DNA from 3 places in the Bradyrhizobium sp. USDA 4504 genome. Region 1 is predicted to be linked to each of the others. Evidence: predicted binding sites of a transcription regulator. Region 1 holds the regulator's gene; each other region holds the start of a gene.

Region 1 (3,262 bases):
CTCGAAGTCCGAGATGGACGACCGGGTCGAGAAGGCGCTGCGCGGCGGCGCGCTGTGGAACGAGGTCAAGGACAAGCTGAACGCCTCCGGCCTGTCGCTCTCCGGCGGCCAGCAGCAGCGCCTGTGCATCGCGCGCACCGTGGCGGTGCGTCCCGAGGTGATCCTGTTCGACGAGCCGTGCTCGGCGCTCGACCCGATCTCGACCGCCAAGGTCGAGGAGCTGATCCAGGAGCTCTCCGAGGACTACACGATCGCGATCGTCACCCACAACATGCAGCAGGCGGCGCGCGTCTCCGATAAGACCGCCTTCATGTATCTCGGCGAGCTGATCGAGTTCGACGACACCAACAAGATATTCACCTCACCGAGCGATCGGCGCACCCAGGACTACATCACCGGCCGGTTCGGTTGACCGGCGCATGATCCGGAAAAGTGGAAACCGGTTTTCCGATCAGGTCATGCTAAAATTCAGGACACGAAACCATGATCCCCGGGATCATGGTTGAGGGAGACAAGCGATGGCTTCTGAACATACCGCCAAGGCATTCGACAGCGACCTGCAGGAGTTGACTCGCCTGGTCGCCGAGATGGGCGGCCTGGTCGAACGGATGATTACCGAGTCGGTCGACGCGCTGATCCGTCGCGACGTCGCGCTCGGCAAGCGCGTGGTCGCCGCCGACATCGAGATCGACAATCTGCAGCGCAACATCGAAGAGCGGGCGGTGCTGACGATCGCCCGCCGCCAGCCGATGGCGATCGATCTGCGTGAGATCGTCAGCGCGATGCGCGTCGCCACCGACCTCGAGCGGATCGGCGACCTCGCCAAGAACATGGGCAAGCGCGTCGCGGCGCTGGAGAGCGATTTCCAGCCGCTGAAGCTGATCCGCGGCCTCGAGCACATGACCGACCTCGTGCTGTCGCAGGTCAAGTCGGTGCTCGACGCCTATGCCGCGCACGACCTGCCGGCGGCGATGAACGTCTGGAAGGGCGACGAGGAGGTCGATGCGATCTGCACCTCGCTGTTCCGCGAACTGCTCACCTACATGATGGAAGATCCGCGCAACATCTCGTTCTGCATCCATCTGATGTTCTGCGCCAAGAACATCGAGCGGATCGGCGATCACGCCACCAATATCGCCGAGACCGTGTTCTACATGATCGAGGGCCAGCAGATCACCGACAAGCGCCCGAAGGGCGACATGACCACTTTTGCCACCACGGTGCCGGGCAACTGAGGCATGATCGGCAAGCACGGAACCGGCAAGAGCGAAACTGGATGATCCTCGCGACAAATCGTTTCCGCGGGGACTATGCTCAAGGAAGTAAGCGTTTCGGTTTGCGTCTGGGCAACGGATCACCACAGAGAAAGAACTTAAACCGATGAGCGCACGCATTCTGGTAGTCGAAGACGAGGAAGCGCTGACGACGCTGTTGCGCTACAATCTCGATGCGGAAGGCTACGATGTCGAGACGGTGGGGCGCGGCGACGATGCGGATACAAGGCTGAAGGAGCGCGTTCCCGACCTCGTGGTGCTGGACTGGATGCTGCCGGGCCTGTCCGGCATCGAACTGTGCCGCCGCCTGCGGGCGCGGCCCGAGACCAAGCAGCTTCCGATCATCATGCTGACCGCGCGCGGCGAGGAAAGCGAGCGCGTGCGCGGGCTTGCCACCGGCGCGGACGATTACATCGTCAAGCCGTTCTCGGTGCCGGAGCTGCTGGCGCGGGTGAAGGGCCTGTTGCGCCGCGCCAGCCCGGAGCGGCTTGCGACCGTGCTGACCTACGGCGACATCGAGCTCGACCGCGAGAAGCGCCGCGTGGCGCGCTCGGGCCGTCCGATCGATCTCGGGCCGACCGAGTATCGCCTGCTCGAATTCTTCCTTGAGCATCCCGGCCGCGTGTTCAGCCGCGAGCAATTGCTCGACAGCGTCTGGGGCCGCGACATCTACATCGATGAGCGCACCGTCGACGTGCATATCGGCCGCCTGCGCAAGCTGCTCAATCCGGGCCGCGAGCAGGATCCGATCCGCACTGTGCGCGGCGCCGGCTACGCGCTCGACGACCGCTTTGCCAAGGCCGAGCCGCAGCCGTAACGGCCATGCGGCATTCATAAACCGCAACACGGCGTCGTCCCGGCGAAACCCGGGACCCATACGCTGCGGCCAGCGCAATCGGCACGCGGCCAGACGGCTTTCTAACAACACCCATTCGTGGTTATGGGTCCCGGCCTGCGCCGGGACGACGCTGGTGATATAGCCGGGCTGGGTCACACAAAAAAATCCCCGCTTTCGCGGGGATTTGTCTTTGAGGTCTTCCGTCGTTTTCCCGAGTGCTCACTTGATCTGCGGTTTCGCCGACGGCCGGCGGCGATCGGCGGCGGGCTGGTAGGCGACGCGCGAGTGATGCGCGCAATAGGGCAGGCCGCCGAGCGCTTTGCCGCCGCAGAAGAAGAATTCCGGGCTCGAGGGATCGCCGACCGGCCAGTGACAGGTGGCCTCGTTGAGCTCGAGCAGCGACAGCCGCTGGCTCATCGGCACCACATTGTCGTAGGAGATCGGATCGGGCTCCATCTCGGCCTCGAAGGCGTGCGCCAGCGCGGTGTTGCCGCGCGAGACCGGGCGCGCCACCCGCATCATGTGCTGGGCGGGGCGGGCCTTGCGCTGCCGCGGCGCGGCCGTGGAGGGTGCCTTGGCGCGGCCGGAGAGGCCGAGCCGATGCACTTTGCCGATCACGGCGTTTCGCGTCACATTGCCAAGTTCCGCCGCGATCTGGCTGGCCGACAGGCCGGACTCCCAGAGCTTCTTCAGCTGCTCGACGCGATCGTCGGACCAGGTCAATACAGTCATCGCATTCTTCCCTTCGCGTAGCGCCGGCCAATCATTGGAGCGGCGCTGCGAGCCAATCTGGACAAATATCCCTGCGGCCAGAATCCCTTAGCCCTCGCCGGGCACGGTGTTGCGCCCGAACGTTTACGCGAGACACAAAGGCTACTTAGAGGGTCCAGTACCGCCGCACGAGATGTCGTACCCGACAGGCCAAACGCTACAATATGGCGTGACTCTGGCGCAAGAGTCCGCGGTCGTGCGTCCACATGTTCCCACACAGTTAAGCATCGCGATGAGGCTTTTCCACCGCACCGGAATGCTCCGGATTGCGCTCGTTTCGCATTGCAGGAAGGCCACTTCGTGGCGATTGACACTTACCGACCGCAGCATAGAATGCCCGCCACGTGCCGCCCGCAAAGGCGGCCGTTTTGTTTTCCGA
Region 2 (3,262 bases), 5.3 Mb from region 1:
GAGCTTTGCATCTCGTTCCGTTTTGCAAAAGAGGCTTGCGCCGTCGGGCAACTCAGTGATTGCCGCTGGCGCCCTGCCCGGCTGGACGGCCTCGCCGCGACAACCAGGCTACGGCGCGATCCATATCCCAATCACGATGATGGCCAGTGATACGGCAATGACCAGCATATCGGTGGTGAGCCAATCGGGCATTCCGTTTGATGGCTGCTCGCTCATGTACGCGATTCCTTCTGTTCGCGTCGAGCCAATATGCTGGAGCGGACCGGCGCGAACGAGGATGAACTGGTTCACATAAAGCTAGGAAAAAGCGGCAAATTCCGCGTGTTTTAGCGCGCTCAAGTTGCGCCACACGGTCGATCTGCCGCGCAGGTTTCTGAACATGTTCGACAACGCCGCCGCTTCGGCACAGTCACCATCGTCGTCGTTCAACGCGCTGCGAGAGGCGGCTGAACGTCACCGGATTGTCGGCGCAACCCAGCGCCGACCTGCCGCCACGCGACAGGCCGCACACGGCCGACGAAGTGGCCGAGGTAGTGGACTCGCCGCCCCGTCCTGATCCTCACAGCACCTTGCGCTGTGCGAGGTTCTTCATCAGCGCACCGACGCCGAAGGTCCAGGGCTCGCATTCGTCGCTATTGCGCATCCGGTTGACCAGCTTGCCGAGCTGTGGTGCGGCGATGGTCACGATGTCGTCGCGCTTGTGGGTAAAACCCTCACCCTTGGCATCGCGATCCTTGACCGGCGCGAACATCGTGCCGAGGAACAGCGCAAATCCATCAGGATATTGATGCACGGGGCCGATGGTCTGGGCGACCAGATCGGTCGGGTCGCGGCTGATCTTGCTGATCGAGGAATGGCCCTCGAGCACGAAGCCGTCTGCGCCAGTCACGGTCAGGCCGACATCCATCTTCCTGACATCGTCGAGCGAGAAGGTCTGGTCGAATAGCCGGAGCAGCGGGCCGATCGCGCAGGACGCGTTGTTGTCCTTGGCCTTCGACAGCAACAGCGCCGAGCGCCCCTCGAAGTCGCGCAGATTGACGTCGTTGCCCAGCGCGGCGCCGACGATCTTGCCGGCGGCGGAGACAACAAGCACGACCTCCGGCTCCGGATTATTCCAGGTCGACTTCGGATGCAGCCCGGCATCCATGCCTGATCCGACCGAGGATAGCGTCGGCGCCTTGGTGAACACTTCGGCGTCGGGACCGATGCCGACCTCGAGATACTGGCTCCAGGCATTCTGATCGATCAGCACCTGCTTCAGTTTCATCGCCTGCTCGGAGCCGGGCTTCAGCTTGGAGAGATCGTCGCCGACCAGGCGCACCACTTCCTTGCGGATCGCGTCCGCCGAGGACGGATTGCCGCGCGCCCGCTCCTCGATCACGCGCTCCAGCATCGAGATCGCGAAGGTGACGCCGGCGGCCTTCAGCACCTGGAGATCGACCGGCGCCAGCAGGTGCGGCCTGGCCTTGTCGCGGCCGTCGGGCGGGGTGTTGGCGAGGATCGCCTCGAAATCGCCGATCCGCTCGCCGCCCGTGGCGCGCAGCGCGGCCGCGGGATCGCTTTCCTCGCAGAGCGCGCTCACCGTCGGGAACCGCGCCGTGACATCGAACACACCGTCTGCCCGCACCGCGACGACGGCCGGCCCGCCGGCCTGCGGCAGCCAGACCCGCCCGACCAGCGTGCCGGCGGTGCCGTCCTCCGGCAGGACGTCTTTTGGCGTGAGTGAAATCATCGGCACATCTCCCTTTTTGGTTTTGTCGGCTTGTTAGCACAGTCCGCCCGGCGGCGTGAAACAGCGGTCACGGCATTGTCATAGAGGGGTAACATCGCCCGTCAATGCTGCCGTCCGATCCATCTAACACACTGAAAGACGGACCTTGATGACGACCTCCGCCCTCACCGACGAAGCCTTGCGGGATGAAGCCTTGCGCGCCCGCATCCATCAGGAGATGGCCGACAGCCTCGACGAGGAACTCGAGCTCGAGCTCGACGACATGAGGCTCGACGAGCTCGACCATGACGGCGCCGCCGGCAGGCCGTCGATCGACCGCAAGTTCTATTTCCGCGAATTGCTGCGGCTGCAGGGCGAGCTGGTCAAGCTGCAGGACTGGGTGCAGCACGAGAAGAAGAAGGTCGTCGTGCTGTTCGAGGGCCGCGATTCCGCCGGCAAGGGCGGCGTGATCAAGCGCATCACCCAGCGGCTCAACCCGCGGGTCTGCCGGATCGCGGCGCTGCCGGCGCCGAACGAGCGCGAGCGCACGCAATGGTACTTCCAGCGCTATGTCTCGCATCTGCCGGCCGGCGGCGAGATCGTGCTGTTCGACCGCAGCTGGTACAACCGCGCCGGCGTCGAGAAGGTGATGGGGTTCTGCAGCGACGAGCAGTATGAGGAATTCTTCAACTCGGTGCCGGAATTCGAGCGCATGCTGATCCGCTCCGGCACCGTCCTCCTGAAATACTGGTTCTCGATCAGCGACGAGGAACAGGCGTTCCGCTTCTCGATGCGGATCCAGGATCCGCTGAAGCAGTGGAAGCTGAGCCCGATGGACGTCGAGGCGCGGACCCGCTGGGAGCTCTACACCAAGGCCAAGGAAACGATGCTGGAACGCACGCACCTGCAGGACTCGCCGTGGTGGATCGTCGATGCAGTCGACAAGAAGCGCGCCCGGCTCAACTGCATCTCGCATCTCTTGAGCCAGATCCCCTATCAGGCGGTCACCCACCAGCCGGTGGTGCTGCCGCCGCGGGTGCGCAACCCGGACTATCACCGCGGCCCGATCCCGCAGGAGATGTACGTGCCGGGACGATATTGATTCTGGGCACGAGCACGCTCTGTCCTCCCCCGCTTACGGGGAGGATCACTAAATCGCGATTGGAGATTGTGAGGCAGCTCACTGGTCCTTTTGCGCCCTCCCTTTAAACCAGAGGTTGCTCGCAATTCGCGGGCTAGAAGGAGGCGTACGCTATGTTGAAAGAACATCTTGAAAGCAAAAGCTCGGCGACCGACCAGCCAGAAAGCTATAAGGGTGTTGCGACACATGCTATCCAAACCCTTGACCTCAGTTGGAGCGCGCCTATTCGTTACGGCGATTGCAAGCTGTCCGGCTTCTTGAACGGCACCCTGAACAACGGCCCCACTCTCAGGCTTCGTTCTGACGGAACAGCAGAATTGCTGGCAAAATTTTTCTCGACCGACGACGGTGATGTTTGGGTTATCGATCGTCTCGTTCTTTTGGACATTCACGGGACGGTGCTTTTTCAA
Region 3 (3,262 bases), 4.1 Mb from region 1:
AGACCCGCGCGACGTCGCGGCCGATGATCGGATCCGAAGTGAAGTAGGAGAGGTCGGTGTAGATGCGCGCGGTGACCGGGTGATAGTTGCCGGTGCCGGTGTGCACATAGGTCGTGAGATTGCCGCCCTCGCGGCGCACCACCATCGACAGCTTGGCATGCGTCTTCAATTCGATGAAGCCGTAGACCACCTGCACGCCGGCGCGTTCGAGGTCGCGGGCCCAGCGGATATTGGCTTCCTCGTCGAAGCGCGCCTTCAGCTCGATCAGCGCGGTCACCGACTTGCCGGCCTCGGCGGCTTCCGCCAGCGCGCGCACGATCGGCGAATTGTTCGAGGTGCGATAGAGCGTCTGCTTGATCGCGACCACGTCGGGATCGCGTGCCGCCTGCTGCAGGAACTGCACCACGACGTCGAAGGATTCGTAGGGGTGATGGACCACGAGGTCCTTCTGGCGGATGGCGGCGAAGATATCGCCGCCATGATCGCGCACCCGCTCGGGGTGGCGCGGCACATAGGGCGGGAATTCGAGGTCGGGGCGATTGAGGCGGGTGAGCTGCGACAGCTCGTTCATCGCCAGCACGCCGTCGACCAGGATCACTTCGTCGTCTGCGGCCGACAAGGCGTGCTGCACGAAGATGCGCAGCTCCTCTGGCATCGTGGCCTCGATCTCGAGCCGGATCACCGACCCGCGGCGTCGCCGCTTGAGCGCGGTCTCGAACAGGCGAACGAGGTCTTCGGCCTCTTCCTCGATTTCGAGTTCGGAGTCTCTGATGATGCGGAATGCGCCTTGGCCCTTGACGGTGTAGCCGGGGAACAGGCGGCCGATGAAGAGACCGGTGGCCTGCTCCAGCGTGATCAGCCGCGCCGGCGCGCCTTCCTTGGTGGAGGGGATGCGGATGAAGCGGTCGATCTTGCCGGGCATGCGGATCAGCGCGTTCATCGCCTTGCCGTCGGAGATCCGCGACAATTGCAGCGCCACCGTGAATCCGAGATTCGGGATGAACGGGAAGGGATGCGCCGGGTCGATCGCCAGCGGCGTCAGCAGCGGGAAGATGCTGTGGAGGAAGTGATCCTCGATCCAGCTGCGCTCGGACTTGGTGACGTCGCGGCCGTCGACCAGCTGGATGCCGACCTTGGCCAGGATATCCCGCAGGTCGCTCCAGATCGCCTGCTGGTCGGAGGCGAGCTGCGAGACGGTCTTGTTGATCATCACGAGCTGATCGGCCGGCAGCAGGCCGTCCGGGCTGCGCTCGGTAATGCCCTCGCGGACCTGCGCCTTGATGCCGGCGACACGGACCATGAAGAACTCGTCGAGGTTATTCGCCGAAATCGACAGGAAGCGGACCCGCTCCAGCACGGGATGGCCGAGATTGACCGATTCCTCGAGCACCCGCCGGTTGAAGTGCAGCCAAGAGAGCTCCCGGTTGATGAAGCGTTCGGGGCTGGTCGCGATTGCGGGAATGGCGGGAAACTCCGCCTCTTTTTCTTTGATTTCAGTAGCTTGTGCCGAGTCCATAAAGTGCTGGTCCAATTCAGGGCAGGGGCCGGGGCGGTGTAGCCGAGAGCCGCAGAGACCATGTGATATTGCGATGACGTTTCGATGACATTGATGTTCCGCTCGCCTGCGCCGTCAAGCCGCGGGATGGATCAGGCGTCGCGCAACAGCTCCGCCGCCAGCGCCCGCGTGACGGGACGGCCGAGCCGGAGTGCCTCGGTATCCAGGAGCTCGACCGCCTGCCGGACGGCAACGTAGGAACGCTCGATCCGGTTGCTCAGATAGCTGACCAGCGGTTCGTCCACGCTCATCTGGCGGTCGGCGCAGAACTTGACGATCAGGCCGCGGAACAGCTGGTCGTCCGGCGGCAGCAGCGTCACGGTCGGCACCGCGCGGAGCCGCGACCGCAGGTCGCGCAATTCGATCTCGAACGCCGAGGGCGGAATGCGCGCCGTGATCAGCACGTAGGCATCGTCCTGGCGCGCCAGATTTAAAAGATGAAACATCGCGCGCTCGTCGAAATCCGCCGGCCTCAGGTCTTCGACGACGAGCGCACCGGTCGCAAGCGCGGTCGGCACCGTGTCGGCGGTCAGCGCATGCGCCGCGGTCGAGCGCGCGCCGGCGCTCTCGGCCCAGATCGCGGCGAGGTGGCTTTTGCCGGAGCCGTCAGGCCCGACCAGCAGCATGATTCGGTTTGGCCAGTCCGGCCAGCCGTCGATCAGCGCCAGCGCCGCCTCATTGGCAGGGCCCTCAAGGAAATCGTCGCGGGTCAGCTTCTCCTCGTGCGGCAGGGCCAAGGCCAATTGACGAGGTTGAACGCTACTGGCCACGCAAGTCTCCAAACAACTTCATTTTAGCCATGCGCAAACGCGTCGCGTTTGTCGCGGGAAAACCGGCTTCCACTTTTCCGGATCCCGCCTACCGAGCTTCGATCGTGCTCATGTGCCGCACCCACTCCACGAGATAGAGGGACACCGAACCCAAAGTAAAGATCGTGACCAGGCCCATCAGGATCAGGTCGTAAGGGTGTGGCTGAAAGCCGAAGCCGAGCGAGGCCAGCACCAGCGCTGCGAACGCGACCTGCGCCACCGTGTTCAGCTTCGACACCATCAGCGGCTTCATCTCGACCGGCTTGTCGAACAACCATGACACAATCACGGCGGAGACGATCATGATGTCGCGTGACACCACCAGAATCACGATCCAGCGCGGCACCGCGCCCCAGATTCCGAGCGCGACATAGATCGACACCAGGAGCGCCTTGTCGGCGAGCGGATCGAGCAGGGCGCCGAGCTCGCTCGTCATGTTGAAGCGCTTGGCGAGGAAACCGTCGACCGCGTCCGAGACGCCGGCGATCACGAAGATCGCGAACGCAATCTCCATCTGGCTGGACACGATGGCCCAGACGATCACCGGCACCAGGATGATGCGGCCGAGGGTGATGATGTTCGGAATGCTCAACTTGGATCGCTTCCCGGCTAGAAGCCTGATTTTACTCGATATCCGGCTCTTTTGCGCAGCCGCCTTGTGTTATCTACATAGTATCGCGGCAGCAGCGCCGCGAGCCATTGCGCGGGGGCGGAATTCCTCGTAACCAGCCCCTGATCATCTGGAATTGGGCATGACCGAGCGCAAAAACGGGCTCACTTACGCGGATTCGGGTGTCGATATCGACGCCGGCAATCGACTGGTCGATCTGATCAAGCCGATGGTGCGGGCCACCGCGCGGCCTGGCGCGGACGCCGAGATCGGTGGTTTCGGCGGGCT

What was found. Region 1 encodes PhoB, which activates phosphate uptake and scavenging genes when phosphate is short. Its sites were predicted from a motif close to TGTCATNNANCTGTCAT; they were not measured.
Region 2: the regulator PhoB is predicted to act here: its motif matches at 1,809-1,825, upstream of ppk2 (polyphosphate kinase 2).
Region 3: the regulator PhoB is predicted to act here: its motif matches at 1,590-1,606, upstream of ACVMB1_RS10800 (RNA degradosome polyphosphate kinase).

The regions. Positions count from the first base shown of each region.
Region 1 is NZ_JBSSGV010000001.1:6,466,599-6,469,860, reverse strand. Features, by position in the region: gene pstB (phosphate ABC transporter ATP-binding protein PstB) at 1-412, shown strand, start outside; gene phoU (phosphate signaling complex protein PhoU) at 519-1,235, shown strand; gene phoB (phosphate regulon transcriptional regulator PhoB) at 1,381-2,091, shown strand; gene ACVMB1_RS30415 (GcrA family cell cycle regulator) at 2,332-2,844, opposite strand.
Region 2 is NZ_JBSSGV010000001.1:1,123,169-1,126,430, reverse strand. Features, by position in the region: gene ACVMB1_RS04815 (fumarylacetoacetate hydrolase family protein) at 560-1,732, opposite strand; gene ppk2 (polyphosphate kinase 2) at 1,881-2,813, shown strand; gene ACVMB1_RS04805 (DUF6294 family protein) at 2,966-3,262, shown strand, end outside.
Region 3 is NZ_JBSSGV010000001.1:2,414,720-2,417,981, forward strand. Features, by position in the region: gene ACVMB1_RS10800 (RNA degradosome polyphosphate kinase) at 1-1,516, opposite strand, end outside; gene ACVMB1_RS10805 (P-loop NTPase family protein) at 1,648-2,325, opposite strand; gene ACVMB1_RS10810 (CDP-alcohol phosphatidyltransferase family protein) at 2,414-2,956, opposite strand; gene purM (phosphoribosylformylglycinamidine cyclo-ligase) at 3,117-3,262, shown strand, end outside.